Regions from separate parts of the Pseudoalteromonas carrageenovora IAM 12662 genome, predicted to be linked through region 1. Evidence: riboswitches for the same ligand, from Rfam matches in the RefSeq annotation. Region 1 holds a riboswitch; the other holds the start of a gene.
What was found. Region 1 has a riboswitch for lysine ahead of lysC (lysine-sensitive aspartokinase 3). Riboswitches for the same ligand answer to the same signal wherever they lie in the genome.
Positions count from the first base shown of each region.

Region 1 (16,685 bases):
ACGCAAACCCAAGCTAATACCTTTTTTAGAATTTGGACATTAAAAGAGTCGCTTGCTAAAGCCACCAGCCGCCCTATTGCTAAATTGCTTAGCCCTAATGTGTTTAACGAGTTAAATATGGCAACACTCAGTGCGTCAAGTAACTGTGTTACCGTTGAAAGTAATGACAAACACACCCAATTTGATGTAACTGTAGCGCATAAAAAAAGCACCGACTGGCGATGCTTTTTAATAACAGACTTTATACTTTAACTGTTTATTTTACACCTCTAATAGGCGGCTATGTATAGCTTGTACCACGTTATCTGACTCGCCCTGCTCTACTAAAAAGCAAAGGTTGTGCTTACTTGCACCATGGCAAATTAAACGAATATTAAACTCTTTTAGTACATTCATTAGGTTCATTTCGTGCTGACGAAGCTGTATTTCTGAGCCAATAAGCGCCACTAACGTTAAGTTGTTTTCAACCGATACATGACAAAATTCAGCAAGCTTATCTAAACACGCTTGCTCAAGCTCTGGGCGAGAGGCATTAGGCGCGTTATCGAGGGTAATGGCTACGCTTATTTCAGAGGTAGTAACTAAATCTACCGATATATTAAACTCACTTAAAATGGTAAACACGCGGGCTAAAAAGCCACTTGCCAATAGCATTTCAGGGCTTTTAAGGGTGAGCAATATTTGGTTTTTACGTTGTGTTACGGCGCGTATACCTGGTTGCTGCGATTTTTCACGCTCAATCCATGTACCACCGCGCTCTGGCTCACGGCTTGAACCTACAAATACATTAATGTGGCTGCGACTCGCTGGTAAAATAGTGGCTGGGTGCAATACTTTTGCGCCAAAGGTGGCCATTTCTGCGGCTTCGTCAAAGCTTAAACGGGCTATAGGTGTTGCTTTTGCACACAAACGAGGGTCTGTGCTAAAAATACCCACTACGTCGGTCCAAATATGTACGCTTTTAGCGTTAATCGCTTCAGCAAGTAATGCAGCGCTGTAATCTGAGCCACCACGGCCAAGCGTGGTTGTTTGGCCAAATTCGTCGCTGCCAACAAAACCTTGAGTCACAATTACCTGCTCATCTAATAGCGGAATTAATACTTCTTTAGCCGCTTGCGCTGTGGCTTTAACATTAGGTGTTGCTTTACCAAACTGGCTGTCGGTTTTAAGTACTTTTCGTACATCAAAACGGTCAGCATTTAAGCCTTTTAAACGCAGCACTTGTGCAAATAAGTACGACGATAAACGCTCACCAAAGCTAAGTAGCTCATCGTGCTGCTGATCAGTTGTTAGTGTTTCAAGCGCTAGTGTTTGGAATGCTTTTAATGTTTCGTTAAAGCCTACGGCTAAATCGGCATCAAGCGATAATTCATCTAAAATAGCGTGCTGAATGGCTAGCACGCCGTCTATGTGTTCTTGGCGCTGCTCTGGGGTAATACTTGATTTACACAGTGCAACTAAGTGATTAGTTACGCCGGCACTGGCGCTCACAGCTACAATACGTACGCTTTTATCTGCAACGATAATTTCGCTGCAGCGACTCATCGCTTCAAAGTTTGCAACACTGGTTCCGCCAAATTTGGCAACGATGTAATCTGATTTTGCGCTGAACTCTGTTTTAGGCACTGTTTGTGGCGCTGATTGGGTAGTCATTTAGTCTCCTTTCGCGGTATCCAAACCGCAATAAAACAAGAAGAACTTGGCAAAGGAATGCTTGAAGATAAGTCCGCTGCCAGAAGCTCTCCACCTATATTGGTGACAGTTTTGAGGATTCAGCCCCATAAACCGAAAAACAATAGCGACGTACCATTGTTTTTCTCGGCGAGTACTTCCCTCTTTAATGGTTATTGGCGTTCGTCACCTACCATTAAATACCTAAGTATCGCACCTCTTCTGAATGCTTTATTAACCATTGGCTAATAAAACAAAGCCCCGCTAATTAGCGGGGCTTTGAAAGTTATCGTTTAGACGTCTAGGTGTCAAGCATTTATAGTAAATATTAAACAAAACCACCCATAAAGTAAGCGCCTGCATAACCTACGGTATAACAAATTAATAATTGCAGCGATAATTTAAAGTAGCTAGTAAAAGTAAGTGCTTTAAGTTTGCTCATGGCAATAATACCCGCTGCCGAACCAATTATAAGCATTGACCCACCTACACCTGTTGCATAGGTAAACGACAACCAATGTTGCTGACTCATTACTATATCTGCTTTTAATAGCGCAGCAGTAAGCGGTACGTTATCAACCCCTGCCGATAGTATTCCCATTAAATAGTTAGCGTATTCAGGTGCCATTACTGTATATAAATCGGTAAATTTACTTAAAATACCAATTTCTTTTAATGCGCCAACAAGTAAAAGCACACCCACAAAAAACAGTAGCGTGTCGTATTCTATGTCGCGCACAAAATCGATGATGTCTTTGTTTATATCTTTTTTGCGCATTAAAAATTGCGCCACTAAAAACATAACCGATAAGCCAAATAAAAACGTTAATAGCGGCGGTACGCTATAAATTACGCTAAGTGTTAACGTACTTACCACGGTTGATAAAAAAATGATGGCGATGGTAATGTCGGTTTTTTCTATACGTTTTTTTTGCGAGCCCACAAACTCTATTTGCCCTTTCATACCAATAGAGAGTAAAAGCGCTAATAGCATTACACTTATAAACGCAGGCGCTATAAGCAGTAATAAGTTTGCAATAGAAACCTTGCCGTCCAAAAATATCATTAAGGTGGTTACATCACCGGTTATTAGCGATACACCGCCAGAGTTAACCCCAAACACAATAAGTGTGGCGTATTTAATGAGCTTTTTAGTTTCAAGATTTAACGACATAACCACAGCAAGTGATATAAGCGTAGCGGTTACATTGTCAGAAATAGACGAAAACAAAAAAGCAAAGCCGCCCACTAAAAACATAAGCTGCCGTTCGCTAATGCTTTTAGGCATAACCCGGTGCACAATATTTTCTATAAATCCTTTAGAGTTTAAATACGCAACAAAGGTCATAGCGGCCATTAAAAACAGCCACAGTGAGGCTATTTCTAATATGTTTTCGTTAAGAAGATGCTGAATAGTTGCTGGGCTTTGCCCATGAAGAGGGTTAACAAAAAGTATAATCCAACAAAGCGTTCCAAAAAAGAGTGTTGTTTTAGCTTTATTTACGTGAATTATATCTTCTATAACGATCAGTAAAAAGGCAATCGCTATTAGGGTTAAAATTATCGAGGGGACCATGGTAGTTAAATAACCTTTGATATAGTTTTAACAGAACGTTCAAATAACTCACATTTGATCGTTCCTAATTTTGGTGCGGATTTTAGCACCACAGATGTGCAAAAACTATTATTAAATGGTCTTAAAAACGAATACTATATGCAGGCAAAATACGTAATAATGAGTCCTTTGTAAGAACTCAATAATAAAATACTAGGATGTTGTAACCTCATATGATCCCAGCTAAAAAGCTGCTAAATACCCTTAGCGAACATTGGGGTGTTTTAGAGCTATTATTTAAACGTTTTAAAATGGCCGACTTTAGCCTAAAAGACGTACAAAACGCCATTAAGCAAAAGCAGCCCACATGGACAAACGAGCGCATATACAAAGAAACAAATCGCTTGCTCAATCAAGATATACTCATTCCATTGGCTAAATCTTCTCAGCTTGAAATTAACCGTGCCATTGCCGATTTTGCGACCTTTTTATTACAAGAAGAACACCTAGGTTTAGCACAAGAAATTAGCGTTTTGGTTGATGACTTAGCCCGTCTAGGAAACCGTTTAGATAATGCTGGCGAAATGGAAGACTTTGACGATTTGCGCCGTTTTAGCCGCATTATGGATGATCGGGTGCGTAAAATAATGAAGCTCTACGCGCACAACGAAAACGCCATATTAAATATTGTTGAGCAAGCTAAGTCTGATCACGCTGTGCAATCTTTACAAAAGCGCTACAAAGCCGTAATAGAAGCCTTTGACGAATACATAGAGCCGATGCTTGAAATGGTCGATATTAGGGGCGATTTTCATGCCTGCTTTACAATTATTGAGCAACAAATAAGTAAGCAAATAGAGCACATTGAGCGCTCGGGTAAAGCCTACAACGACAAACGCATGCTTGAGCAGTTACGTACCCGTATACTCGAAATGCATTTAGTTGGCCGAGAAAGCTTACGTAAAAGTGCCGATATGCTCATGCCACTGCGCGAAGAACTACGCCGTAATAACTTAATTACCCGCCAAGCGGCAAAAGTGCTCGGCCTGGTGCGTAAAAATGGCGTAGACAACATGCTGAGTGCGGTACAGCCAAACTTTGTAAGCGATGCGCAGCGCTATTCGCTTGGGCAGCAGCGCCATATAGTGGCTTACATGGCAAGCTTAGTGGAATTTGAACATGAAGAATACCAGCTTCCAGAGCAACAAGACGTACCGGCTTTTGTAACGCCTAACATTCCTGATTACCACGATGTTAAAAAAACCTTTGCAAAACGCTTTAATAAAAAACGCAAAAAGCCTCAACCACTGCTGCAATTTTTAGATGAAAGCTATCCCGACCTAGACGCCGACGAAATGCTATTTTTGTATCAAAAACTAGTCAGCGACAGCGACGTGCATATTAGCCAAAGCGATGAAAAAACGCGCGTAAAAATAGCCGGCCAACACTTTTCATTATACCCATTTAATTCAGCGCCTCAGCCAGATACAAAGGCAGACGAGTAACACATGACACATATAAACCTAGACGAGCTAACACACCTGCAAGCCATTAATAAAAAATTAGTTGCGGGTTATCATATTTGCGAACAAGACAACGTAATGTGGCAAGAGCTTGACCAACACATAGACGCCTACAGTGCTTTATTTAACGCCCTTGGCCACGATTTAAAACACGACAGCCGCGGCTTTTACTACTTTACAAGTGACGAAAGCACGCCAAATATGGGCAAAATATCCCGTGCTATCGCACTTACTATTTACATTTTAATTGAGCATTTTGCCAATACGGGTAAAGACCCAATGCGCGCCTTGTTTGATGACGTAAACGATTTAGAATTGATGCAAACCTTAGTGCAAATTAACAAACACTTATTTGATCAGCTTGAGATATTTTCGGGCTCAGATTTACGTAAAGACGTATACCTGCGCATGGTACGTTTAGGCCTTGCCCGCGAAGTAGAAGGCGGATTTATGCTACAAGCGCCTATTCACCGCTATATTGATGCACTCATGGAAGTAAACGAAGAAACCTACATTACGGAGGACGAGGAATGAAAAACCTATACGGACTGAGTAAACTCGCCTTACTTAATACTGCAGGCTATGCAAAATGTGTGATCCCGCTTGATAAAAGCAGCTCTATTTGTGCACCTAACAATACCGGTAAAAGCTCGGTTATTAACGCTCTGCAATTTCCGCTTATTAACGATTTACGCTTAACCGAATGGGACGGACACGATTTAGATGAAACCCGTAAGTTTTATTTTTCATCGGATCAGTCGTACATTTTACTAGAAGCTAACCTCCCTCATGGCTCGGTTGTTATTGGTGTAGCGGGCCTTGGTAAAATAGCCGGTTACGCACATCAGTACTTTTGTTACCAGGGCAAACTTGATTTAGAGCAGTACACGCAAGGTAATACCATAATTAAGTTTACCAGGCTGTTTAATCATTTAAAATCGCTTAATTACAACCCTATTGAGCTAAAAGCACAAGAGCTGAACGCCCTACTTACCGGTGGCGCAACCCCGTTTGATGGCGACATTAATTTAAAAATGATCCCGCTTAATAACGTGCAAGACTCCGCTATTTATAAAGAAATTTTTAGGCGTATTCTTAACTTACACAAATTAGGCGCAAGCGATGTTAAACGCTTTATGCTGCGTGTGTTTGAGCGACATATGTCAAACTCTAAGGTTGATTTTTACGAAGTATGGCGTCGCTCGTTTGACAAAGTAAACCGGGCTAAGCGCGAATTAAAAGCCCTTGAATCAATGCAAGAGCCAATAAGCGCACTTGAATCAATGCTTGAAAATCAAACCGTGCTTAAAGGTAAATTAGCAGCGTACGCGCCTAAAATTGACCAAGCACTCATTGACTTTGACACCTACCAAGAAGAGCAGCTTAGTGAACTTGGTATAGCACTTGAAGACATTGAACACGAAAAGCACGAATTTGAGAAAAAACAAAGCCTATACGTACAGCAATCGCGCGATATAGAGCGCAAACAAACTCAAATTGAGCAATGGTTTTTAGATTACAGCGCCCTTAAAAGCGAGTTTGAACTGGTAAATAAAGCCACAATTAAAACCAACCTTGGCCAACTTAAGCAAGACTACGAGTCGCTTTCGCACTCTATTACCAGCGCACAAGGGCAAAGCCTGCACACGCTTGATTACCGTATTAGCGAAACGCAAAAACAAATCAAAAGTTTAAAACTGCAGCTTAAAAACCTTGAGTTTAATTTGTTTACCCGTATGCGCGAAGACCTATCACTTAAAGAAGTAGAAGAAATATCGCGCATTTTAAACCCCGACCTACTCTCGTTTGCAACCACCACTAATGGCGATATAACCATTAATGACGAAGACGCCTTTGGGGAGTTTTTATCGCTATTAAGTGAAAATGTTAAAGGCGGTGTGCTAACGCTTCCAGGCGCAAGTATTAAACTTAAAAAGCTCTCGCCAGTACACATGCAAAGCGGCGAAAACAAAGAGCAATTAACAGCGCAGTTGAGTGCACTTGAACACTCATTAAAAGAGTTTAAACAACAGCGCGAAGTGGCTGCAAATGTTGCCGATAAACAAAAAGAAAAAGACGCACTCTACGATGAACTAATGAGCCTTGAGAGCGCCCTAAAACGTTTAGAGCAATTTGAGGTAATGCAGCAGTCGGTAGACGCGCAAGCCATGCTAAAAGAGCAATTATTAGCAGAGCGCGAACAAGTTGACGACTACCTGCAAGACATTCAAAAAAATAGTGGCTCAATTGCAGATAGACGCTCGTTAATTAAATCGAAACAAGAGCAAATTAATCGTCAAACCGAGCGCCTACGCCAAGTTAAAAGCGAGCGAATTGATCACACTCTCGATTTATACAGCGGTAAAGTAACCCCATACATGATTGATATAACTGTCGATTTTGATAATTTAAGCGATTTAGTACATCACTTTAATAAAGACTGCCAAGAGCTGCGCAATTTTGACATAAACGTACGTAATACCTATTTGCATGTATATAACGCAGGCATTACTAAGTTCGATAACGAAAACGACGAATTTACTAAATACCAAAAATTAATTAGCGCATTTCACAACCTTGATAACGAACGCGATGCCGTTGAGCGCCAAGGACGCGTGGCACTAACCGAAGTAGCCGCAACCATTAAAGGCTTGAGGGAAGATTTAGACCGCCTTCGCCGCGAGATGAATAGCTTTAATAAAGGCATAAGCCAGCACCGTATTTCTAACCTTCAAGCGTTTAAAATTAACGTAATACCGCGCAAAATGCTGGTTGATAGTATTGATACTATTATCAGCACGTCGCATCAGTTTGAGCAAGGCGACACCCTTGATTTACTAAGCCAAGAACCCTTTAGCGAAAGCGCAGTAAACGAAGCAAAAGATCACTTAATAAAACTTGCCTCGGACAAAGCAGGCCTCACCTTAACTGATTTGTTCGACATTCGTTTTGAAGTGGTAAACCGCGCAGGTGAAACCGAACACTTTGAAAAAATAGACTCAGCCGGCTCAAACGGAACTCGTATTACTATTAAGTTATTATGCGGCATGTTGTTTATTCGTTACTTATTAAGCGATCAAGAACAAAACCTTTACCGTATACCTATTTATATAGATGAAGCGGCTGATATCGACCCGCAAAACCAAAAAGCAATTATAGAAACTGCACTGAGCTTTGGCTTTGTGCCTATATTTGCCTCGGTTAAGCCACAAATAAGTTGTGACTACATTGTGCCTATTCGTTCAGTAAAAGATGGCGCACAAAACTGGGTAGACGAAAAAGATTGGATAGAAGTCGAACACAGTTAATTGGCCATTAAGGCTCAGCTATTAAACTAAAATATAGAACGTTAAAATAATACACATTTAAATGATGTGTGTTATTTTAAGGTAACGCATTTTATTGGAGCAAACGTAATGAAAAATATACTTATTGTTGCAGCGCTAGCACTACTTACAGCCTGTACACAAACCCCTGATTGGGATTACGACAAATCAGCTAACTTTAGTAATTTTAAAACATTTGCTTGGGTAGAAAACGCGAGCTTAACTAAAGACACCACAAATTATCAAATTAACGGCTTAATGGAAAAACGCGTACGTACCGCTGTTAATAAAGAGCTTAGCCAAACGTTGGGTATGAGCTTAGTAGACGCAGCACAAGCGGATGTACTTGTTAACTACCATGCATCGGTAGATAAAGAGCTTGAAGTAGATACCTTTAACGTAGGTTACGGCGCTCGTTGGGGATACTGGGGTACAGGTTTTCAACGTGATACAACAGCCCGTGAGTATGAAGTAGGCACTTTAGTGATTGATATTATCGACCGCGAATCAAATCAACTTGTATGGCGTGGTGCTAAAGAAGGCCGTTTAAAGAAAAACCAATCGCCTGAGCAACGCGAAGCGTCAATTAAAGAAACAGTCGCTAATATTTTAAGCAACTTCCCGCCGCACAAGCAGCTGTAAGTTTAAGTTAGTTGTTTAAAAGCTCACAGTATGTGAGCTTTTTTGTGGCTGTTTGTTTTGGGACTTTAGATTTAAGTAATTACGAGCTATGCTCGTCACGTCAGCAAGCTGCACGTCTACAACTACCCCGAGCTAAATTTAAGTTGTAGGCGCTAATTATTTGTGCAAGAAGGAGAGCTTTAAATTATGTATAATTTTTCTAATATAATTAAAGTTTTGAGCCTATCTAAAGTAGCGTTGACAGTATTACCTTTATAAATAGATTTTAGCAAAAACACTTACATAACTCCCTGCGAATGGTATTTACAGTAAACTGAAGATCAAGCTATATTTGTTTTAGAGTATTAAGAGAATAAAAAGGTTAAATAAAGGATTAAAATGAAACCTACATGCCCTAGCTGTCAGAATAAAATTAATAGTACAAATATAATAAACACTAATAAAAAAGGATTTTTATTGAAAAGCAATGCCCTTCTTGCCTTGAATGGTTTGGTTTAAATAAAACACTAGAAGTTTTAAAAACAGCTGGAATATCACTTTTATTAATAACTAGCCTACTAAATATTTTCAGTATTAAAAGTGAATATAGCTCAATTTTCTCAACCGTTGGCTTTGCCGGAATATTTACAGCTATGCTTATTACTTTTTTTAGTAAACATGAAGCAATCAAATAATACTAAACCAAGAAAGAAGCCAAAAATAAAACACGCTAATATTAGTAATACTAGAATGCTGTTGAACCAAGTAGCATTCTCTTTGTTTTCTTTTGCTTTAGGGTTATTACTTATAATAATCGCAGTAAAATCTATATACGACGGTTATGTTCATACACCAACAGATTATCGTGTTGAATCTGAGGTTTATTTTTTCTCGACCTCTCCATTTGCTTATATTTTTAACCTTCTTTTTTACTTAGGATGTGGGATCTTTTTTTTAGCAGTACCATACCTAAGTAGAGACATGTTTCCGCGTAAAAAAAGAAAAACTAAGCAAAAAATAAACAATAGTTTTAATTAACTCGCTTTGTATTTATACAATAACTCAAAGGGTATATGGCAATAATCACCAGGGTTGTTAGTTAATCGGTCTTGATGCTCAGGATCGCTTGGTACGTAATTAGTAAGCTTCTCAACGCTTACTACAACTTTTTCGGCATCACTGCGCTTATTTATATAATTGCTTGCTGCGTCTAAATGGTTTTGGTGTTTGCTGTAAATAGCAGTGCGGTATTTAGGGCCTACGTCATCTCCTTGTTTATTAATACTATATGGGTCAATAATTTCAAAAAAGTAGTCAAACAGCTTATTTAGGCTAACGGCGTTTGGGTCAAAAGTTACCTTTACGCACTCTGCATAACCATCATATTCGCCATCTGTCGTTTTACTTGTACCATTAGCACGACCCGCTTGCGTACTAGCAACGCCTGGTAAGTGTTTCATAAACTCTTGTACACCCCACAGGCAGCCACCAGCAAAGTAAATAGTATTATGTTCTTTAGTATCCATTATAAATGTTACCTAATAAGTGATTATACCGATTGCATTAAAATAGTGTTCTATTATAGCGCCAAGAAAATAGCGCAATAACAAGGCGAAAATTATGACATATAGTTGTTCTATATAAATAATTTTTAACGGAGTGAGTGTGCTATTTAATACGATAGAATGACCATGTTTTTAATAAAGTCGGTATTACGTAAATGGTTATCAAATGCAGTTATTAACAAATTAATGTACAATCGCGCACAAAATGACTGCTGTTATATTTAGCTATTTTATCATGCTCAAGTATGAGCTTTGAAATTTATTGTAACCGCAGCTTCAAATAAAAAACGACGAGAAACACATGAACCGCACACCACACATTATATTACCTGCCCTTTTATGCAGTGTTACCCCATTTGCTTATGCCAATACACAACCTGATGAGTCAACAATTGAGCAAATAACGGTTGAAGCCTCACCTACTGCGAATAAACTGCCTGTGGGTACATTTGACTCACCTATTTCTAATTTAGAGTACGACCCGCGTGTTGATCTTCAATCGCGTAATATGGCTGAGGCACAAGCTGATGTAACTATTCGTGGTGGTATTTTTGAAAACACCGGTTTTAGAGTGGGAAGTGCTACCCTGCTTGACCCGCAATCTGGTCATTATTTTGCTGAAATACCCATAGCACCACAAATGCTAAGTGGCCCAGATGTTTTAACCGGTGCTGATAACGCACTGTACGGTATGAACAGCTCTGTAGGTACAGTTTCGTTTGGTTGGAAACCAATTATTACTGGCGGTAGTGTATCGCTTGGTACTGGTACAAATGACTTTAACCTGCAAAGTATTCACGCTGCTAAAAACACACAACTTGATAGCTTAGCTAACTATACCCTTGGCTTTGAAGGTGAGTATTCTCATTCGCAAAGTGATGGCACTATTGATAATGGCGATCATGACTTTTCGCGCGCCTCTGCACGCGTGCAATTAGCAAGCGAGCATAGCCAAACCGATTTATTTTATGGCTCGCAAGATAAGTTTTTTGGCTGGCCTAACTTATATACCCCTTTTGGCGTTAACGAAACTGAAGATCTAGAAACACGCCTTTGGATGCTTAATTACAAACAAACCTACGCTGATAACAGTCACTTTGAAGTATCGGCGTATTACCGTACCCATGACGATCACTATATTTACTCGCGCGAAAACCCAAGTGCATTTGAAGCGTTTCATAAAAGTGAAGTTAAATCGCTTGCTCTTTCGGGCCGCCATACACAAAGCAATGCACTGGCAATAAATTACTCGGCACAATTTATTGATGATTCAATTGAATCAACAACACTTGAAAACAACTTTACCTCACGAAAATATTATAAACTGAGTATATTGCCCCAATACACTATGGCGCTAAAGGCTAACCAACAGCTTATATTTCGTTTAGGGGCTGCGTATGACGATACAAATCGTGATGATGCTGAGGTATCAGCCATTGGTGATATAACCTTAAATACCCAAAATAATGACGGCACAGCGCAAAGCCTTTATTTATCATACGCGCAGGCGAGTCAAGTTGCAGGCTATACAGCCATTGGCGGTAGCGATTCTGGCGGGTTATTTAGAAGTAACTACAACCTTGAGCGCGAAACGACTTCAAACTTAGAGCTAGGTTTATTACTTGAAGAGCAAAGCTGGCAGTTAAACTCGGCTATTTTTTATCGAAAAGATAATAACTTAACCGACTGGACCTTTAATTTTGACTCCACCTCTGCGCGCTTTGCCAACCCGGTTGATATTGATACTGCAGGGGTTGAATTTTTAGCGACTAAGCACTTTGATACTGCAAAACTTATTGCTAGCTACACCTATTTGCATAAATCAGAAAACTATGGCGCTGCCGATATTGATGCCAGTTTTTACGCGTTAAACTTTCCTGATCACCGTTTAACACTCGGCGCTGTGTACAACCCAACTGATATTTTAGAATTTAGAATAGATAACGAATGGCGTACACAACACAAAAACGCGCTTAGAAACGGCCACGACAACGCGTTATTTACCCAGCTAACGCTTAAAATAACCCCGCCTCAGTTAAGCAATTTATTTATTACTTTAGCGGCTGATAACTTATGGAATGAGTCGTTTGAAGAAATACCAGGTACACCAGGACGCGGTGAGCAATATACGTTAAGCGCAACGTATAGTTGGTAATTAAAACTTTAGGAATTTATTAGGTACCTGCTTATAGGTGGGTACCTAATAAATTTAATTTAGGAAAATACTGCAAGTACAAAAACAGCGGAAAATAAACCTAAAAGCCATGCATAAATTAACTGTGCAACGGTAAACATAATAGGGTCTTCTTTAATATAAAATTTATTGTTACCTCCAAAAGTCCAGCCATTGTTAAATGAATGAACTAATAAACCACCAAACATAGTGATTAATAACAAAGAGATAAATATATCTGAACCAGTTAAAGTATTAGGATCAACCTCTGCTCCTATTGGAGCACCAAAAATAAGCCCAAAAAAACATATTCCTAATAAGCGTTCAAATTCACTTGTTGTTTTTATATTTGGTTCACTAGATTCTAACTGAGATTCGGTTTGTTCATTATAAGCAGCTAAGTTATTTTCTCTTTTAGAATACTCATTCATTAGAGCCTGATAATTTCCAACGTACTTTTGTTTATCTATGCTCTTTATGGCTTCTTCAAGCTCAGTTAATGAGTACTGTGAATAATCAACTCTGATCATATATTCCCTTAGTAAATTGAAGTATTAATACTCCAATCTGAGTTTATTAAGTACTTAGCGTTACCTTAAATGTAAATATATGTGTATTAACCTCGTAAGCTAGGTTAATTGCTCAAGCTCGGTTATAAGCGCTAGAGCCTCTGCATTTGTTGACCCACACACATCAAATGTGGCGCTAAAATCGCTACATACTTTTGGGCGACTTTCATCGCCAAATAATTTACATAAATTACGCTCATCTAGCTGAATACAACGCTCTCCGGCTTTTTTACCATTCGGCATTCCTGGGATTGGGGAGCTAATACTCGGTGCAATGCAACACGCACCGCAGCCTAAACGACACGTCATAGGCTCAGTTTTCATAATAACCTCAGTTAATAAAACTATGCAATTTGCAGTGTACTTTCACTCATGCATAGTCAATTGTTTATTTGTAATACACACATGTAATGCTTTGTTACATCTTCAAACGCCTTGTAAACACTTTATTGCGTATTATTGCCTTGTCACCAAATATATGAAGGAATGCCTTGTGGCTACTAAAAAACAAATTTTACTACCAATCGCGGTTTTAGCTGCCGGGATTGCACTCGCAATTGGCCTTTCAGCAATGAAAACGCCACCAGAAGAAAAACCAGAGCAAGACACTCGCCCGCTGGTTGCGGCAAAAAGTGTAAACATTGATGCTATTACGCTTGATGTAAAATCGTACGGCGTTGTAAAACCTAAAGACCGTACCGAGCTGGTTGCTCAAGTAAGCGGGCAAGTTATTTCAGTAGCCGGGCAATTTGTAGAAGGCGCGTTTGTTAAGCAAGGCGATATTTTAGCACGAATTGATCCAAATGATTACGAAGCCGACTTTATTGAAGCACAAGCAGGCCTTGCACAAGCAAGTTCAGCACTTGAAATAGAGCGTGCACAAGCCCACGTGGCTAAAGCAGAATGGGAACGTATTAAATCAGACTCAAGCGATGCGATTGCCTCGGAGCTTTATTTACGTAAACCACAACTTGCTGAAAAAATGGCAAATTTTAAATCTGCTCAAGCCCGTGTAAAACGCACTAAACGTAACTTAGAACGTACGTACATAAAAGCCCCTTACGATGCAATTATAAATGAGCGCACTATTAGCTTAGGCTCTGTTGTAAGCGCAGGCAGTAAATTTGGTGAGCTTAGCGCGACAGCAGTTGCAGAGGTACGTTTACCGGTTGCAGATAAAGAGCTGCAATATTTAAATAATGGCGGTATTGGCGCACAGGTAACGCTTAACGCAGAATTTGCTGGTAAGCAAACTACGTGGCAAGCCAAAGTGGTGCGTAGTGAAGGGATTGTTGATCAAACCAGCCGTATGAGCTATTTAGTTGCGCAGTTACCTACCCCGTATGCTGATAACACTAAGCCACTTCGTTTTGGTTCGTACATTAACGCCACAATTGAAGGGCGAGCGCTGGATAACGCGATTATTGTCCCGCACCATTTAGTTAAAAATAACAAAATTGCTATTTTAAATGACAATCAAACTCTTAGCTTTAAAACGCTTAATATTGTACGTGAGCAAAATGGCATGGTAATAGCCGACCAAGGGTTAAATAATGGCGAGCAACTTATTACCTCTGCCCTTGAATACCCAACAGAAGGCATGGCGGTTAAGCTAGAAGGCAATGAGCCTAAAAGCGATGTAACTCAATTAGCACTTAAAGAGGATACGCCATGAGTACCTCAGAAAAAGGCTTAATTGCTTGGTTTGCACGTAACCCAGTTGCGGCAAACCTAATTATGATTTTTATACTTATTGGCGGGCTTTTAACGGCGCTGACAATTCGTAAACAGGCATTTCCGCAGTTTGAAAGTAACTGGGTGAGTATTGAAGCGGTATACCCAGGCGCAGCCCCGCAAGAGGTTGAAGAAGGTATAACCATAAAAATAGAAGAAAACCTTGAGGGTACCGAGGGTATAAAACGTTTAATAACCTATTCTAACCGAGGTTATTCGCAAGCGTGGGTAGAAATAGAAGAAAAATACGACCTACAAGAAGCCCTAGACGAAATAAAAGCGCAAGTAGACTCTATTAATACCTTTCCAGCTGGGATGGAACGCCCCGTTATTCAACGTGAAAAATTTCAGCAAGAGGTAATGATCCTCGCGCTTTATGGCGACATGAGCTACTACCAGCTTAAAGAGCTAGGTAATGACATAAAAGATGAACTACTCGCCTTACCAGGCGTTAACTTAGTCGATTTTTACAGTGGCCTAGATTACGAAATTGGCATAGAAATAAGCCCCGATAAACTACGTGAATTCGGCCTAACGTTTAGAGATGTATCAAGTGCAGTGCAAAACTTTTCTACCAATATGTCGGCAGGGCAAATTCGTTCTGACACAGGCTATATTTCAATGCGTGTTGAAAAGCAGGCCTACCGTGGCGGCGAGTTTGCAAAGCTTCCACTTATAACGCTTGCCGATGGCGCACAAATTAATTTAGGCGATGTAGCTACAATTAACGACGGCTTTGAAGAAGGCCTACTTTACTCTAAATATAATGGTAAAAACTCACTCTCGTTTGAAGTAGACGCCTCAAAAGATCAAGACATAACCGATGTAGCTAAAATTCTTAAAGGCTACATGGCAGAAAAACAGTCAAAACTTCCGCAAGGCGTAAAGCTCTCACCTATTGTTGATTTAACTTACTACCTTGAAGGTCGACTCGATATGATGATCGACAACATGGTATGGGGCGGTATTTTAGTAATGATAGTGCTGGCGCTGTTTTTACCGCTGCGTTTAGCTTTTTGGGTAATGATGGGCTTACCGGTGTCTTTTCTAGGTGCTTTTTTGTTTATGCCAATTGGCTTTTTAGACATCACCATAAACATGGTGTCGTTATTTGCCTTTATTATAGTACTCGGGATTGTGGTCGACGACGCCATAGTTGTGGGCGAATCGGCCAGTGCCGAAATTGAAAAACATGGCCATAGCCTTGATAACGTTATTCGTGGTGTTAAGCGTGTAGCGATGCCTGCAACCTTTGGGGTATTAACCACTATCGCGGCGTTTTTACCGCAAGCTATGGCATCGGGCCCAGGCGCTGCGTTTTCTAAAGCCATTGGTGTGGTTATTATATTGTGTTTGATTTTCTCACTGATTGAATCAAAGCTAATATTACCTGCACATATTGCAGCCATGAACCCACGTAAACCAAACCCTAAAAACCCATTACATAAACTGCGTAATGTGGTTGATAGCGGTTTAAAACACTTTGTACAAAACTACTACACGCCTTTTATAGGCCATTGTATACATTATCGATATACCGTAATTATAGGTTTTTTATGTATATTAATAGTGAGTGCAGGTATGTTTGCAGGCGGCTTAGTTAAGTTTGTGCCTAACCCTAAAATTCCGCATGACTTTCCGCGTATTACACTTGAAATGAACCTTGCCTCTTCGGAGCAAGCAACGCTTGAAACCGCCCGTAAAATAGAAGACGTTTTACTTAAAGTAGATAAAGAACTTAAAGAGCAATACGGCCAAAGCATGATACGCGATTTATCGGTAAGCTTACGTGGGCGTACTCAAGCAAACATTATGGCTATTTTAGTAGAGCCACACTTGCGGCCTATCGACACTTTTGAATTAAGCGCGTTATGGCGTGAACAAATGCCCCCGCTACCAGGTGTTAAAACGCTTAATATTCAAGATAATATTTTTAGTGGCGGGCGTG
Region 1 covers NZ_LT965928.1:1,421,661-1,438,345, reverse strand. The annotation lists gene ALFOR1_RS06585 (4'-phosphopantetheinyl transferase family protein) at 1-252, shown strand, start outside; gene lysC (lysine-sensitive aspartokinase 3) at 262-1,653, opposite strand; lysine riboswitch at 1,729-1,901, opposite strand; gene nhaD (sodium:proton antiporter NhaD) at 2,000-3,247, opposite strand; gene ALFOR1_RS06570 (hypothetical protein) at 3,460-4,731, shown strand; gene ALFOR1_RS06565 (condensin complex protein MksE) at 4,735-5,283, shown strand; gene ALFOR1_RS06560 (coiled-coil domain-containing protein) at 5,280-8,057, shown strand; gene ALFOR1_RS06555 (DUF4136 domain-containing protein) at 8,166-8,717, shown strand; gene ALFOR1_RS06550 (hypothetical protein) at 9,297-9,734, shown strand; gene ALFOR1_RS06545 (peptide-methionine (S)-S-oxide reductase) at 9,731-10,222, opposite strand; gene ALFOR1_RS06540 (TonB-dependent receptor plug domain-containing protein) at 10,563-12,416, shown strand; gene ALFOR1_RS06535 (hypothetical protein) at 12,476-12,964, opposite strand; gene ALFOR1_RS06530 (YkgJ family cysteine cluster protein) at 13,064-13,327, opposite strand; gene ALFOR1_RS06525 (efflux RND transporter periplasmic adaptor subunit) at 13,497-14,678, shown strand; gene ALFOR1_RS06520 (efflux RND transporter permease subunit) at 14,675-16,685, shown strand, end outside.

Region 2 (16,685 bases), 1.7 Mb from region 1:
CTGTTAGGGTAACAATAAAGTCGTCAACTTCTTTACTAAATACTGCAAAGCTAAATAAGTTAGCGTCGTTGTAGTACCACTCGTAAGAGATATCCCAGTTTTCTGATTGGAATGGCTTAAGTGCTGGATTACCACCACTTGCCGTTAAGTTTTGACGACGAGGCTCATTAAAGTTAGTTGCTGGAGATAGCTGAGACATAGTTGGGCGAGTAATACTGTCGTACGCGGCAAAGCGTAAAATCATATTATCTTGTAGCTCAAGCTTAACATTGAAAGACGGTAGTAAATTTGAGTAACTTGTACCTTCTTGGATGTTAGTTGCTGGGCCAAATACATTCTGAAACAGTGTTGCATCAGATGTTGGTACTACATCACTAATGAAGCTTTGTATTGCCTCTACTTCAATATCTGTTTCAGAGTAACGTGCGCCCATATTAACGGTTACTGGCATATCAGCTAGGTCAAAGCCAAGTGTAAAGTCCATGTATAAACTAGTAATGTCTTCGTTAATTGTGTAACGGTTATTTTGTAGTGTAGGTTCTACTGGGAAACCTTGATCGGCTAAGTAATCTAGCATTTTATCACCGTCGTAGGTGTAGAATGTATCGATTAAACCTGGGAAGTAATTGCTTGCTTGGTATGCTTCAAAATCAATCTCATCAAGCGGTGCTTGTGTACCGTAACCACAAAACTGACATTGGCTACCAAAAATTTGGAAGCTAGATTTTTCACGTTCTTGACGATAAGCACCAAAGTTAATGCGATCAACAGGGCCTTTATCTGGCACGTATTCAAAATCAGCTTTTAGCTCAGTGATTTCATCTTCATCAGTAAATTGGTTACCAATTTCGTTGTAATGAAGGCGTGCAAGACTAGGGTCTGGTAATGAACCATTATCAAAACCATCATGCTGAACCGTTGGTACACTGCCTGTGCCATCAAAGCTGTAGCTGTTAATGATACCTACAACGTTAAAGCGGTCATTGCCAGCACGGTCGTTTTCAGCCGTTGAACGAGATACATCAAATTTAGCTTTTAATGACTCATTTACTTGCCAATCAACGTTTATACCAAATGCTTTATTAGTTACATCACGTGAATTACGCGTATGAGATACAAAGTCACTTGCAGGGTCGCCACTTGGTGCGCCTAGGCCTACATCTTGAGAGAAAGTTAAAAGTGTCCCTGTTTCAGCGTCAATTGTTGCGCTGCCTACACGATCTGGTTCAAACCAAGATGCAAGGTCACGTACTGTAGAGTCAACTTCAAATTTTGAAATCATACCATCAACAGTAATTGTAATATCATCAGATGGTGCGTATTGAAGTACTAAGCTTGCGTTTGTACGTTCACGGTCTTGCCCATCAACTACTTGGTCCCAGTTACGTGGAATGTATGCATTTTCAAACAGTACACCATCAGTAGGGTTAGAAATTGTTTGGCTGCCGCGCCAACCTGCCGTTAAAATTTGGTTATTTTGAAGCTTACGTTGCTGATTAGTAATAGCAAAAAGCACACCTAATTTGTCATCATTAAATGTATTACTAATTAAAAATGATGCTGAAGGAGATACTTCTTCAGATAAGCTTTCGTACATGCCTTTCACAGAGCCTAAAACATGTAATCCGCCAAAATCAAAAGGACGAGCTGTAGTTACGTTTACCGTACCACCAATACCGCCTTCTTGAAGCGTTGCTGTATTACTTTTATAAATATCAGCACCGGTGATTTGATCTGCTGCTAATACATCAAAGTTGAATTCACGACCAGCACTGTCTGTCGCAATTTGACGGCCGTTTACAAGTACCGTATTGAACTGTGGGCCAAAGCCACGAATTGTTACCGCTTGGCCTTCACCACCACTACGGTCAATTGCTACACCTGTAATACGTTGCAGAGACTCTGCTACGTTTAAATCAGGGAATTTACCAAGATCTTCTGCTTTAATTCCGTCGGTTACAACGTTAGATGCTTTTTTATCTAACATTGATGAACGCAAGCTGCTGCGGATACCCGTTACTGCGATAACTTCAACATCTTGATTTACTGTAGGTGTGTCGCCTTCAGCGCCTTGAGCTGCAACGTTGCCGCTTGCCAATACACCAGTGATAGCAATACTGAGCGCGGTTTTCTTGTTGAACGATAACTTATTGTTAATTATCATTTTTTAAAAACTCCTGATTGTGTGTAGTCATTGTGTCGTTGTGGTAGTAAATATATTTCAAATACTATTTATATTATAAATACTTTAAACTAAGCAAAAGTGCAACCTTTTCCTTAATTATAGGTATCATTTAATTACTGTATTTTTGCTTTTAATTTTCTTTTAATTAACATTGGCAGGTTGAATTTACTCAGAAAACGCGTAAATAATAACCTGCTCATAATTTTCTTCTGGCAATAAATTTGCTTTGGGGAAGTTTTCACGATTTGGCGCATCAGGCCAATTTTGCGCTTCAAAACACACAGCTTGGCGTGCTTTAAAAGGCGCACCAACAAAGTTTGCGGTATAAAGTTGCATGCCTGGCTGCGTACTTTTAAGGGTTAAACTAACGTTCGTGTGTGGCGAAGTTAATGTAGCCATCGTTTTTAAACTGCCGTCATTATTGAAAATATAGCAGTGATCAAAACCATTACCCGCTTCTAACTGTGGGCTTGCTGCACAAAGTGCATCGCCTAACTGCGTTGCTGTGCAAAAGTCAAAACAAGTACCTGCAACTGTTTGGCCGTTATTAAGTGGAATACTGGTTTTATCTATAGGAAGAAAGTGATTGGTATTTATTTGTACAAAGTGCTCATTAATAGAATCGCTACCATCGAGGTTAAAATAACAATGGTTAGTAAAATTAACGAGAGTTTCTTTATCGGTAGTAGCTTTAAAGCGTAAAGTTAGTTCGCCATTTTTAGCACTAATAGTTTGCCATACCTTTAACTGCCCCGGAAAACCCTGATCGCCATCAGGTGAGCAATAATATAGCTCCACCTCACTTTCGCTTTGCTGAGTAACTTGCCAAAGCACTTTATTAAAGCCTTTAACACCGCCATGCAAGCTATTTGGGCCGTTATTAGTATCTAGCTGATATTCAGTACCCGATAGACTAAAACGTCCACCAGCAATGCGGTTAGCGTATCTACCAACAGTTGCGCCTAAGTAAAATGGGTTTTCAAGATAGTATTGCGAATCGTCAACGCTGAGCGTCATCTCTTGGTTATTAAATTTAATGCTTTTTATAATTGCGCCAAAGGGCAAAATTTCAGCTGTTAAAGATTTACCATCATTAAGTTTAATAACCTCTAAAGGTTTATTAATAGATATAGACGCCACACTCATTCTCCACCAAATTACCGCATTAACAATTCCTGTCATAACGGTGCAACAATATATATTATAAATAGTATATAAGTGAAGCCAGTAACTCAATCTAAATGCGTTAAAATACAGCCATAAAAATTTACAGCTGTCTCGGGCTGTTTACAAAGTGGTTGGTAACCGCTAATTGATAACGTTTAATTTAAGTGCTCATTTAATGCATTTTTTTCTTGGCTTGAAAGTGCTTGCTTAGTTTTAGCCACAAAGTCGTACCTGACCATAACTGCTTTACCTATTGCGCAGCATTTATCGTGCTGAAATGCCTCTTGTTTAAGTACAAAAGAGCTATTGCCTATATGCTCTACAGACGTTTTAATAGTGATCTCGTGGCCATAAAATAGCTCGCCTACAAACGATACTTCTATTTTAGCAATGATTAGTTTCCAGTCATGTGGGTTTAAATCTGGTGTAAAAAATTTAAAAATAGGTACGCGAGCGGCTTCAAACCAAACGGGGAGTACGGTATTGTTAATGTGTCCGAGTGCATCTGTTTCGCTAAATCGCGGCATCACTTTTTCAATAAACATATAAATCCAATAATAATTATATAAAGGTAAACCATGACGGACTTTATTCGCGTATACAACAACGCATTAAGCGATGACTTTTGCGATAGCTTTATTACGACCTTTGCGCAAAGCCCGCATGTAAAACAAGGGGTAACATCTGGCGGTGTCGATTTAAAAAAGAAAGACAGCCACGATCTGCATTTAAATAACCACCCCGAATACGAACAACAATTAAAACATATACAACAAACGACTGCACAGCATGTTTTTAACTATGTTGAAGAGCATATTTTTATGATGATTGGTGCATTTGGCTTAAAGGTTTATCATCCAAAAACTGGGGAAGTAGTAGATTTAACTCAAGAAAATTTTGATGAGGTAGGTAAACCACAGCTCCCTATATTAGTGCAGCAAATATTTAGACTGGGGAACATTCAAGCGCAAAAATACGAGGTAAATAAAGGTGGTTATCCTTACTGGCACAGTGAGGTGTATCCGCAGTTACAACACAATGAAGCGCTGCACCGGGTATTATTGTTTATGTTTTACTTAAACGATGTAGAAGAAGGCGGTGAAACTGAGTTTTATTATCAAAACCGTAAAATAGCTCCTAAAAAAGGCACTATGGTGATAGCTCCTGGCTACTTTACGCATACCCACAGAGGTAATAAACCTGTCTCTAACGATAAGTATATTTTAACCTCGTGGGTGCTATTTAACCGTGCAGAGCAAATATATGGTGCGCCTAAAAGTTAGCGCACCAAAATTAGTATCATTTAACCGAGCAGTTCATCAAATAAATTAAACAACTGATCTAGCTCTTCAATGGTGTTGTAGTGCATACAACCAATACGTACTACACCGCCTTTATCAAGCACACCTAATTGCTTACACAAACCTTGCGCGTAAAAATGTCCATCCCACACACAGATATGTTGCTTACCTAAAAATTCAGACACTTCACGTGGCTCTAAACCTTCAAACGTTAAAGCAAAAGTAGGTGTACGCTCGTTTAAGCGATCAAAATCATCAATACCAAACAATTTAATACGCGGGTAATTAACCAAACGTGTTAAAAAGTGCTCACTAAGCGCCATTTCATGCTGCTTAGTTTTAGCAAAAGCCACGCTTAACTTTTCGCGGCGTGAATGACTACCGTCAAGCTCGCTTATTGCCGCAATGTAATCAACTGCCGCAATAAAACCAGCCATTGCTTCAAAGCTTTGAGTACCGGTTTCCCAGCGACCTGGCGCTACGTCTTTAGCAGGTTCTACTTTATAAGGAGTAAACCCGTCTAAGTGCTCTTTCTTACCGTAAACCATACCTAAGTGTGGGCCAAAAAACTTATACGCCGAGCAGGCTAAAAAGTCGCAATCAAGTGCTTGTACATCAACCAGTTCATGTGGTGCGTAATGTACCGCATCAACATAAACAAGAGCATCTACAGCGTGGGCAAGTTCTATAATACGTTTTATATCGTTTATAGAACCTGTTGTATTTGAAGCGTAAGTTACCGCTACAAGCTTAGTATTACTGTTTAATAAGCTCTCAAATTGCGCCATATCCAAACTACAATCAACTTCGTTAATAACTGCGGTGTTAACTTTAACGCCTTTATCTTCTGCAGCTTGCTGCCAAGACGACACGTTTGAGAAGTGATCAGCGTTGGTTACAATTATTTCATCGCCAGCCTGCCAATTGCGCGAAATAGCTCGGCTAAAACTAAAGGTAAGGCTCGTCATATTTGGGCCAAACACAATATTTTGTGCACTTGGCGCATTAAGTAAATCTGCTGCGGCTTGGCGAGCATTTGCCATTAGTTCTACAGTTTTATCGCTTGAAAAAAACGCGCCACCTAGGTTTGAGTTGTAGTGCCCTAAATAAGCAGACATTGCATTTAGCACTGACTGAGGCACTTGAGAACCACCTGGGCCGTCTAAAAATATCGGCGATTTACCATCAACGCTCTGCATTAATGCCGGAAACTGCTCACGTAATTGCGCTATGTTCATGCTTATTCCTTAAGACGTTAATACAAAACAATCCAGGTAACCTGGTTTGCTAGCATCAATTTTATTCATTGGTGTGGCGTTGTGCCACACTTGACGGTCGTTTATTAGTGCAAACATTCCGTCTTTAATTTCCATTTTAAAACATGGTTCAGCTTGTTTATTTTCGTATACAAGTAGCTCGCCACCTTCTAGGTTTTCGTGCGAAACACCGCATATACATACATGGTCAAAACCATCTTGATGCACACCTTCAGGCGCGGCCGGCGTATCACTATCAATAGCTAACATTCTAAATTGGTGTATTTCAATATCACGGTCTTCATCAATACCGGTAAGCTCAAAAAACTCACTTACAATGCTTTGCATACCTTGAGACTCTAGTAAGCTTTGCTCTAAGTTCTCGTAAGTACGCTCTACGTTACCCTGAAAAGTATTAATTGAATCGTCTTGAACAAATGCTTTGGCAGCTTGTAGTTTTAGCGCACCATTTTGAAATTTAATTACTGAGTAACGACGTTTACGAAATTCGCCATCTGCATAAGGATTTGCAGGTAGGTTATCAAAAGAAGGCTTAACCAAATCAATATTTGCTTGGTTAACAAAACGTAGTTGCAGTAAATTCTGGTTGTTTAATGCAGTCATAAAATCTCGCCTAAAATAATGAGAATATTAAAAGAGATTTTAATGCATATGGGGAGGAATATTTGCTTTATTATTTATCTAAAAAGTTACTGACTGCTATATTTAATCCAATATAACTTTATTAAAACATGAACTATTCAAATTAAATAAACCCAACAAAAAACCCGCCTAAGCGGGTTTTTTTTAAAACAGGTTTAAATTATACAGCTTGCTGAATAATTACGTTGTCTGCTTTTTTAGTGTACTGAGGCATACGGTGGAAGTTCAAGTAACGGTATGTATCTGCAGCCGTTGCATTGATTTTCGCAGCATACTCTTGGTATTCAGCTGGCGTAGGTAATTTACCTAAAATAGCAGCAATTGCTGCAAGCTCTGCTGAAGCTAAGAATACGTTCGCACCATTACCTAAACGGTTAGGGAAGTTACGTGTAGAGGTTGAAACAACCGTTGCTTTATCTGCAACACGTGCTTGGTTACCCATACATAGTGAACAACCTGGAGTTTCGATACGTGCACCAACACGACCAAAGATACCGTAGTAACCTTCGTCAGTAAGCTGATCTTTATCCATCTTAGTTGGTGGAGCAACCCAAAGTTGTGTTGGGATACGACCGGTGAAACCATCTAGTAATTTACCAGCAGCACGGAAGTGACCAATGTTAGTCATACAAGAACCGATGAATACTTCATCAATTTTCTCGCCAGTAACATCAGAAAGTAAACGTGCGTCATCAGGGTCATTTGGAGCACAAAGGATTGGCTCTTTAATCTCTGCTAGGTCGATTTCTACAACGTGTTTGTATTCTGCGTCAGCGTCAGCTTCCATAAGTTCTGGGTTAGCTAACCAATCTTGCATTGCTGTAATACGACGCTCGATTGTACGTACATCGCCGTAACCTTCAGAGATCATCCACTTAAGCATAACAATATTAGACTCAAGGTATTCGCTGATAGACTCTTTAGAAAGCTTAACAGTACAACCTGCTGCTGAACGCTCTGCTGATGCATCTGATAATTCAAACGCTTGCTCAACAGTTAAGTGCTCAACACCTTCGATTTCTAGTACGCGACCAGAGAACTCGTTGATTTTACCTTTTTTCTCTACTGTTAATAAGCCTTGCTTAATACCGTAGTAAGGGATTGCATGTACTAGGTCACGTAAAGTGATACCTGGTTGCATTTCACCTTTAAAGCGAACCAAAATAGACTCAGGCATATCAAGCGGCATAACACCTGTTGCTGCTGCAAATGCTACTGCACCTGAGCCCGCTGGGAACGAAATACCTAATGGGAAACGTGTATGTGAATCACCACCAGTACCTACAGTATCTGGTAATAACATACGGTTTAACCAAGAGTGAATTACACCGTCACCAGGGCGAAGTGAAACGCCGCCACGGTTCATGATGAAATCAGGAAGCGTATGGTGAGTGTTTACGTCAATTGGTTTAGGGTAAGCAGAGGTATGACAGAATGACTGCATTGTTAAATCTGCAGAGAAACCTAAACATGCTAAGTCTTTAAGCTCATCACGTGTCATAGGACCTGTAGTATCTTGCGAACCTACAGTGGTCATTTTAGGCTCACAGTATTGGCCTGGGCGAATACCTTCAACGTTACATGCTTTACCAACCATTTTTTGCGCTAGTGTAAAGCCTTTATCTGAAGCTTCAGTTACCGCTGGTACTTTAAATACGTCAGTTGCACCTAAGCCTAGAGATGTACGTGCTTTGTCTGTTAAACCACGACCAATGATTAGAGGAATACGGCCGCCGGCACGTACTTCATCTAAAATTACGTCTGATTTAAGTTCAAAAGTAGAGATAACGTCATCAGTACCGTGACGCTTAACAACACCTTCGTATGGGTAAATATCAATTTGATCACCCATGTTGAACTCATCAACATTTAATTCGATTGGTAATGCACCAGAATCTTCCATTGTATTGAAGAAGATAGGCGCTATTTTGTTACCTAAACATACACCACCAACGCGCTTATTTGGTACAAATGGGATATCGTCACCCATAAACCAAAGTACAGAGTTAGTAGCAGACTTACGAGAAGAACCAGTACCTACAACGTCACCTACGTAAGCAAGTGGTAAGCCTTGAGTTTTTAACTCTTCTAATTTAGTGATTGGACCTACTTCACCCGCTTTATCAGGAACAATACCATCACGCTCATTTTTTAGCATTGCTAAAGCATGTAGTGGGATATCAGGACGTGACCATGCATCTGGTGCAGGAGATAAATCATCTGTGTTTGTCTCGCCAGTTACTTTAAATACAGTAACTGAGATTTTTTCAGCTACTGCTGGTTTATTAGTAAACCACTCAGCTGCAGCCCAAGACTCGATGATTTGTTTAGCATATGCATTGCCTGCTTTTGCTTTTTCTTCTACATCGTAAAAAGCATCAAACATTAATAATGTGTTTGAAAGGCCTTTTGCTACGATTGGCGCAAGTGCTTCGTCATCAAGAAGTTCAATCATAGGAGCGATATTGTAGCCACCTAACATTGTACCTAATAACTCAGCTGCTTTTTCTTTTGAGATTAGTGGAGACTGCGCTTCACCTTTTGCAACTGCCGCTAAAAAGCCTGCTTTGATATACGCTGCATCATCAACACCTGGCGGTACACGGTTGATTAATAAATCTAGGATGAACTCTTCTTCATCTGCCGGTGGCGTTTTGATTAGTTCAATAAGATCAGCCGTTTGCTGAGCATCTAGTGGCGCTGGTACGATACCTAACGCGGCACGTTCTTCTACGTGTTTACGATATTCTTGTAGCACAATATTGCCCTCTTGGTGACGTGAAAGTATTCGGTAGCGCTTCATGCGCAAATAAGTTACCCAATACTTATAGTATTCTAACGCGTGATTATAAAGCTTTTATGATTAGATGAAAATCCATCCAACTAAGCAACTGATTATACCGACTATAAATATTATGAATAGTGGCTTTAATAAAATCTATTTTCGTGAATGTTTGTTAAGTAATAATCATTACTATTTGATTATTTGTTCACTTTATTCCGCCCATAAAAAAACCCAGCACATGGCTGGGTTTCTAGATTTAGTAAATTACTATTAACGCTTAACTTTTACACGTTCAATAGATTTTACATGCGCTTCTACACGACGGTTTTCTGCGTGAGCTGCTTTAGTATTTGCTGTATTCTTAAGACGCTCTTCACCTAGACCTACTGTAGTGATACGGTCTTCATCGATACCATCTTTAACTAATTCTTTCGCTACGTCATCAGCACGCTTTTTAGAAAGCATTTTGTTGTAGTTTGCATTACCTACAGCCGATGCATGACCTTCAAGAAGAACTGTTGTATCTGTATGCTCTTTTAAGAACTCAGATACTGATGCGATATCAGTGAAGTACTGTGAACCTACTTCTGCAGAGTCATGTGGGAAAGTAACTAATAGGCTAGTTGTTACTTCACGGTCTTCATATAATGTACAACCTGTACCGTCTACAGCATCTTCCATAGGTGTATTTGGGCATTGGTCATCAGCATCTAAAATGTTGTCATTATCGCTATCAGCAGGAACTACTGCAACTTCAACAACTTCAGGCTCTGGAGCTGGTTGAACCGGCTCAGCTGGCGCTGCATTTTGACCAAATAAGTAGTTAATACCAATTTTTGCACCAACATCTGTGTAACCACGGTCAAGGCCTTGGTATACAGCTGTTTCTGCATTAACAAATAAACCATCTGTAATAAAGTGTTGGTAACCAACACCCGCATTTAAGAATGTGTTGTCATCTACAACATCAATTTCTTTAATACCAAATAATCCGTAAAATGGACCACCATCTAAGTGGTATAGTGCATCAATACCATAACGCTCGCCGTCAATATTATTGCGATTGCCAGCTACTTTGTCAAAAGCGTTAAAATCCATGTCTGCATACTCAAGGCGTGCGCTCCAGTAATCGCTGAAACGGTAACCAGCTTCAACACCCCAGCCTGTAGACTCATTTACGTCTAAGCCAGCTTGGTCACGCATGTTTTTCCAAGATGCGTCGTAGTAATCGCCAAATGCGCCAATGTAGAAGCCTTCTTCTTTATCAGCAGCGAAAGTAGATGCGCTAGTTGCAGCCAACGCGATTGCAATTGTAAGTGATTTTAATTTCATTGTTTTCTTCCCATTTTAACAACCAATAAATTGTAGCTAATCAATTCTAGCTCAACCAGTTTTTTACAGACTACCTGAGCTTTTGTTAATCGATACTTAACGAAAAATAAAGTTTATAAATTTTTTCAATGGTCTATGACGACATCCAACCATTTATTGTAGGTGAGATTAAACGCTTTACCTAACCTGCAAACAATAAATATAGTGGTTTTATTATAAATCGCTTACTTGTAAGCTAATACAAGGTAAATTCAACTATATGCACTGTATATACGCAAAAAATTACTTGGCTTTACGGTCGCGGATATTACCACTTGAATATACTTTGCTCAATCAATGAACACTATTTAAAGCCAAATATAGCCGTATATAAGTAAATATGGCCATTTATAATCATGAACTTATGAGTTAACCCAGCACTTAAGTACCGCAAAATGTGCGGTAATCTTTGTCCTCTTTAGGTACTTCCTGATACTGAGCTATGTTTTTGCTAGTAAAGTATGGATCACTAAGCACTTCCATAAACGGTTTTAGTAATTCACTAGTCCCCATGTTTGTATATTCATCTAAAATTGTTTCAATAATATGATTACGAGGGATCACTCGAGGATTAGCAGCTCGCATAATTTCATAAGAACTGTTATCTGTTCGACTTTTCCAAAGCTGTGCCCATTGCGTTAATGGCTCAGGTATTACAGATTCACCTTTTAATGACTCAGTAAGGGCATCAAAGGTGTTGGTGTAATCAAGCTTATGCTCTTGAAATAAGAGTAATAACTTACTTACTAGTTCAACATCATTTTCACTTTGGCCAGCTAAACCTAGTTTTTGTGCCCACATTTGATTGTATCTATCGTTAAATAGCATTGAGAACTGGCTGATTATGGGCGTCATTAAGTTTACGGCTTGCTCGTCATCGTCATTAATAAGCGGTATTAAGCTCTCGGCTAAACGAGCGCAGTTCCAGCTCGCTATATTTGGTTGATTACCAAATGCATAACGCCCTTGCTTATCAATAGAGCTAAATACGGTATCAAAATTAAATACATTCATCATCGCACACGGGCCATAATCTATGGTTTCACCGCTTACTAGCGTGTTGTCGGTATTCATAACGCCATGAATAAACCCGACTCTCATCCAGCTAATTATTAAGTCTAATTGGTTTTTTATCACTGCATCTAAAAAGGCTAAGTAACGCTCTGGCCCGGTTATGTTAATTTCAGGGTAATGGCGCTCAATGGCTGTATCGGCAAGCTTTTTAAGACCCTCAGTATCCCCTTGGGTCGCTAAATATTGAAACGAGCCAACCCGAATATGACTACTTGCTAGACGAGTGACAACTGCGCCAGGTTGCGGCGGATTACGATAAACGACTTGGCCTGTCCCAACCACAGCCAAACAACGCGTGGTTTTAATACCTAAGCCATGCATTGCCTCGCTCATAATATATTCGCGAATAGCAGGACCTAGTGCACACCGGCCATCGCCTCCTCTAGAATAAGGCGTAGCGCCTGAGCCTTTTAATTGAATATCCCACAGCTGATTTTTATCGTCGCTTACAGCACCGAGTAAATGTGCTCGCCCATCACCCAAGCGCGGCGAAAAGTGCCCAAACTGGTGCCCAGAATAACCAAGTGCTACCGCCTTTATTTGCAGTGATTCGTTGCCTGCAAACGTACTAGCACGCAGCTGCGGCTCAATATCTATATTAAACTGCTTAGCTAACGATGCGTTCCACAGCAGCAATTGCGGGGCAGCAACGCTTGAAGGTTGATCCTCTATTGCAAAGTTATCTGCTATGTCTGTATATCTTGGCACTAGTTTCATCATTAATCCTCTGCTTGTTGGCTTATACCTACACGATTGTCGCCCACACCATAGGCCACAATTAAACTCAGCTCTTGCATGCTTAAACCACTTTGCTTTTGCATTTCGTTAAAAAATGCCTGTGCAGCAGTGAGTGATTTTTTAGTTTGCAGGCCGCCATCGATAATTTTGTGCGCTCTTAGGTAACTTTCTACATCTCGCGAAAGTAAAAAAGTATCTTTACCAAGCGCTCTTAAGGCATACGGGCCAGTATTTCCACCCAAACGGGCGCCTTGTTTTTTTAAATGTGCCCACAAGCCAATAATATTATCTGTTGGCCACTCAGCAATAAACTTGCTAAAACTGCCATGTTCCTGTGCTATTTCGTGGATCATGTAGGCATTTTCAGGAATCGTTTTCACTTTTTTATAATTACGAATAATGCGCTCATCCGTTGCCTTTTGCTCTAGCATATCGGGCGGCATCATTAGTAATTTATCAACACTAAACTCCCAAAAAACCTCTCTAAAGCCCGGCCATTTGCTGTTTATTACCGACCAATAAAAGCCACTTTGAAATACTTTTCGAGTAAATTCCTCAAGCCAGTCGTCGTCACTTAATGCGCTTAATGCTTTTTTAGATAAGGGTTTTGCGAGTAATAACTTAAGCATTTTTTCAGAGCCTTTTCGCTCTACTGCTCGCTTATAAATATCGCTAAATTTTTCCATACTTATTAAATACCTCATCACTGCTCATAGGGTTAGTTTACGAGAAAAGCAGCCAATACGTAACCACCCACATTTTCGATGAACTAATCTGTATCCTGCAACTTGACACCTAGACGGCTAAAATGTTTTAATCGTCGCATTACCCTATTTAAATTGTATTTTGTTAAACCTTTTGCGGTTAAACAAAATACAAAGGGCTAGAAGAGGTGCGTTATTCAGGTAGCGTATGTTAGGAGCGCAAACTCCAGTGAGCATATGTGAGGGGAATACCGCCGAGAGGTAAACGCTTTTGCGAAGCAATTACTTCGGGCGACTAGGTTGAATCCTAGCGACTGTCACCAATAGCTGTTTTAAAACAGCTTATTAGTTTGGTGGAGAGCTTCTGGTCTTAAATAATAAGGCCGTGCGCCCTATTATTTTAAGCCCATTCGCTCTTCGAATACTGTTCGAACGACGTTAATGCGGCTAACATCATACAGCCTCCTTAATATCTCGAACACCTTATAGGTTCGTAAGAGATGATTCACAACTTCAATTTAGACGACTACGCACTGTGGACAGCGCTTGTTACGCCGTTTGATCAACAAGGTAATGTTGACTACGACACGCTCACAACACTTGTTAGCGAACAAGAAGCGGCACACAACGGTATTTTACTGCTCGGTAGCACAGGTGAAGGCTTAGCCCTTACGCTTAAAGAGCAGCAAGGCATTGTTGAGCACGTGTGCCAATTAAAACCCAGTGTACCGCTTATGGTTGCTGTTGGTGGTAGTAATTTGGCCCAACAAAAAGAATGGGTTAGCTACTGTAACCAATTACCTATTCACAGCTACTTATTAGGCTCGCCTCTTTATGCAAAACCAGGGGCTGTAGGTCAAACACATTGGTACGAAAGCTTATTAAACGAAAGCGCGCATCCGTGTATGTTGTACAACGTACCTGGGCGCAGCGGTGTAAGCATTCCTATCGAAACCATTGAAAACTTAAAAGCGCACCCAAAACTGTGGGCTTTAAAAGAAGCCAGTGGCAACATCACCCAATTTGAAGCATACCGACAAGCCGCGCCTAATTTAGCGCTATACAGTGGCGACGATGCACTTATGCCCTACTTTGCCCAAGCAGGTGCAAAAGGCTTAGTTTCGGTTGCGGCCAATGCATGGCCTTTGCAAACACACGAATTTGTAAAGCGCAGCCTAAGCGGTCAACACCCCAATTTATTTGCTCAGTGGACTCGCGCTATCAATAGCCTATTTGCTGTAGCAAACCCTATTCCCGTTAAAGTGCTAATGCACCAGCAAGGGCGTTTAAATAGCCCACTGTTGCGTCCACCTTTAACGCATCTTGAGTTAACGCAAACCGATTGCATTACCACTGCAAACGACACCATTTTATCTTGGCATTAAACACAGGTTTTTATAATGAGCTGGTTAGAACTACTAAATAATTTAGAATCGGGCGCAGTACGCGCAGCATCACAAAACGAAAGCGGCCAATGGGAAGCTAACGTAGAAGTAAAACAAGGCATTTTAGAAGCCTTTAAAAATGGCACTAACACAGAGTTTGCAGGCGGTTTTGTAGATAAACACAACCTTGCACCACAAGAATTTAGCACTGAAGATGGCGTGCGTATGGTACCAGGTGGCACCAGTGTTCGCCGCGGTGCCTACGTAGCTAAAGGCACTATTATTATGCCACCAGCGTACGTAAATATTGGCGCATACATCGACGAAGGTACTATGGTTGATAGCCACGCATTAGTGGGTTCGTGTGCACAAGTTGGTAAAAATGTACATTTAAGCGCAGCTGTTCAACTTGGTGGTGTACTTGAGCCAATTGGTGCAAGCCCAGTCGTGGTTGAAGACGATGCGTTTATTGGCGCAGGTTGTGTCATTGTTGAAGGCGTAGTGGTTAAAAAAGGCGCTGTACTTGCACCAGGCGTGCGTTTATCTGCAACTATTCCGGTTTACGACTGTGTTAACGAGCGCCAGCTAGATAAAGGCGAACCAATCCCAGAGTACGCTATTGTAATACCAGGCTCTCGCCCAGCGTCTAACGAATGGGCTCGTGAGCAAGGCTTAAGCATGTCGTGTGCACTCATTGTTAAATACCGCGACGAGCAAAGCGATGCATCGTTATTGCTAGAAGAGGTTTTACGATAATGAGCTTTTTGAGCACGCCTATCAAGGCCGCCGTAAATACACTTACTCAGCAACTTGATACACCTTTTTTTGTTTACGACTTAGACAAACTAAACGCACACCTTACCCGTTTAGTTGCGCAAACCGATGTAAAGCTTTGGTATGCGATAAAAGCCAATCCGCTTTCTAAGGTTATTCAATGCCTAGACAGCGCCGGATTTAACTTTGACGTAGCAAGTAAAGGTGAGCTTGAACAAGTCCTTGCACAAGGTATTAGTTCACAGCGCGTGCTCAACACAGGGCCTGCAAAGAGCCCTAAACAAATTAAACACTTTATTGGGCGCGGCGTGCGTATTTTTGTTGCCGAAAGCCTCAATCAAGTACGTTGGTTAAACCAGCAAGCGCAGCTGCAAAATACGCAGCTGCAAGTATTACTGCGTGTGCAATTACGCTGGCCAGAAGGTGAAAAAAACCCATTAGGGGGTGACAGCCTTACACCGTTTGGGCTTGGTTGCGATGAATGGCAAGCGCTCAATACTGGCGATTACCCAGCACTTAATTTTGATGGCCTACATATTTTTCAGTGGGGCAACATGCTTAGCACGCAAAAGCTAAGTGAGCTGTGGTCGCAAATGATTGCACCGCTTACCACCTTGGCTAATAACTTAAATATAAACCTGAAAATTTTAGACTTAGGCGGCGGTTTAGGTATTCCTTACACACCAAATGATGCAACACTTGAGTGGGATGGATTAATCACCGCGCTGGCAAAAATTAAAAAAGATGCGGGTGTAGACGAGCTTTGGATGGAGCTTGGACGTTACGCTGTAGGCGAATGCGGTCATTACGCGAACCCAGTCGTTGAGTGCAAACAAAACTACGGGCAACAGCAAGTTATTTTAACCGGTGGTATTAACCACTTATTGCGCCCTGCTGTTACAAGCCAAGATTTTCCTGCGGCGTTACTACGCGAGTCAACAGCGCCAGAACAAGCAATGAGCTTATACGGCCCATTATGTACTGCCCTTGATTGCTTAGGCGAGCATACCCTACCAAGCGATTTAAACGAGCAAGACTGGCTGGTGTTTAGCCAATGTGGCGCCTATGGTTTTACCGAAAGCATGCCCTATTTTTTATGCCATGAACTAGCTGCAGAATACGTGTTACAAAATGGCGAGCTCACGTGTGTGCGCCAAGCAGAAGATGCCAGTCACTACTTAAGGTAATAAACATGAGCATAACAACACCCATTAGCCAAGAAAACATTATAGTAGGGGAAGTAGCAAACGGCTTGCCTCTAACTATTCCGGTGTATCGCTTA
Region 2 covers NZ_LT965928.1:3,364,198-3,380,882, forward strand. The annotation lists gene ALFOR1_RS15265 (TonB-dependent receptor) at 1-2,164, opposite strand, end outside; gene ALFOR1_RS15270 (aldose epimerase family protein) at 2,351-3,331, opposite strand; gene ALFOR1_RS15275 (acyl-CoA thioesterase) at 3,508-3,897, opposite strand; gene ALFOR1_RS15280 (2OG-Fe(II) oxygenase) at 3,931-4,635, shown strand; gene ALFOR1_RS15285 (cysteine desulfurase-like protein) at 4,656-5,891, opposite strand; gene ALFOR1_RS15290 (2OG-Fe dioxygenase family protein) at 5,901-6,533, opposite strand; gene acnB (bifunctional aconitate hydratase 2/2-methylisocitrate dehydratase) at 6,733-9,330, opposite strand; gene ALFOR1_RS15300 (OmpA family protein) at 9,628-10,689, opposite strand; gene ALFOR1_RS15305 (protein adenylyltransferase SelO) at 11,110-12,519, opposite strand; gene ALFOR1_RS15310 (DNA-3-methyladenine glycosylase I) at 12,522-13,226, opposite strand; lysine riboswitch at 13,420-13,616, shown strand; gene dapA (4-hydroxy-tetrahydrodipicolinate synthase) at 13,745-14,629, shown strand; gene ALFOR1_RS15320 (2,3,4,5-tetrahydropyridine-2,6-dicarboxylate N-succinyltransferase) at 14,645-15,385, shown strand; gene ALFOR1_RS15325 (PLP-dependent decarboxylase) at 15,385-16,590, shown strand; gene ALFOR1_RS15330 (succinylglutamate desuccinylase/aspartoacylase family protein) at 16,596-16,685, shown strand, end outside.
Region 2: linked by a shared signal. The riboswitch ahead of dapA (4-hydroxy-tetrahydrodipicolinate synthase) and the one ahead of lysC (lysine-sensitive aspartokinase 3) in region 1 are both predicted to bind lysine.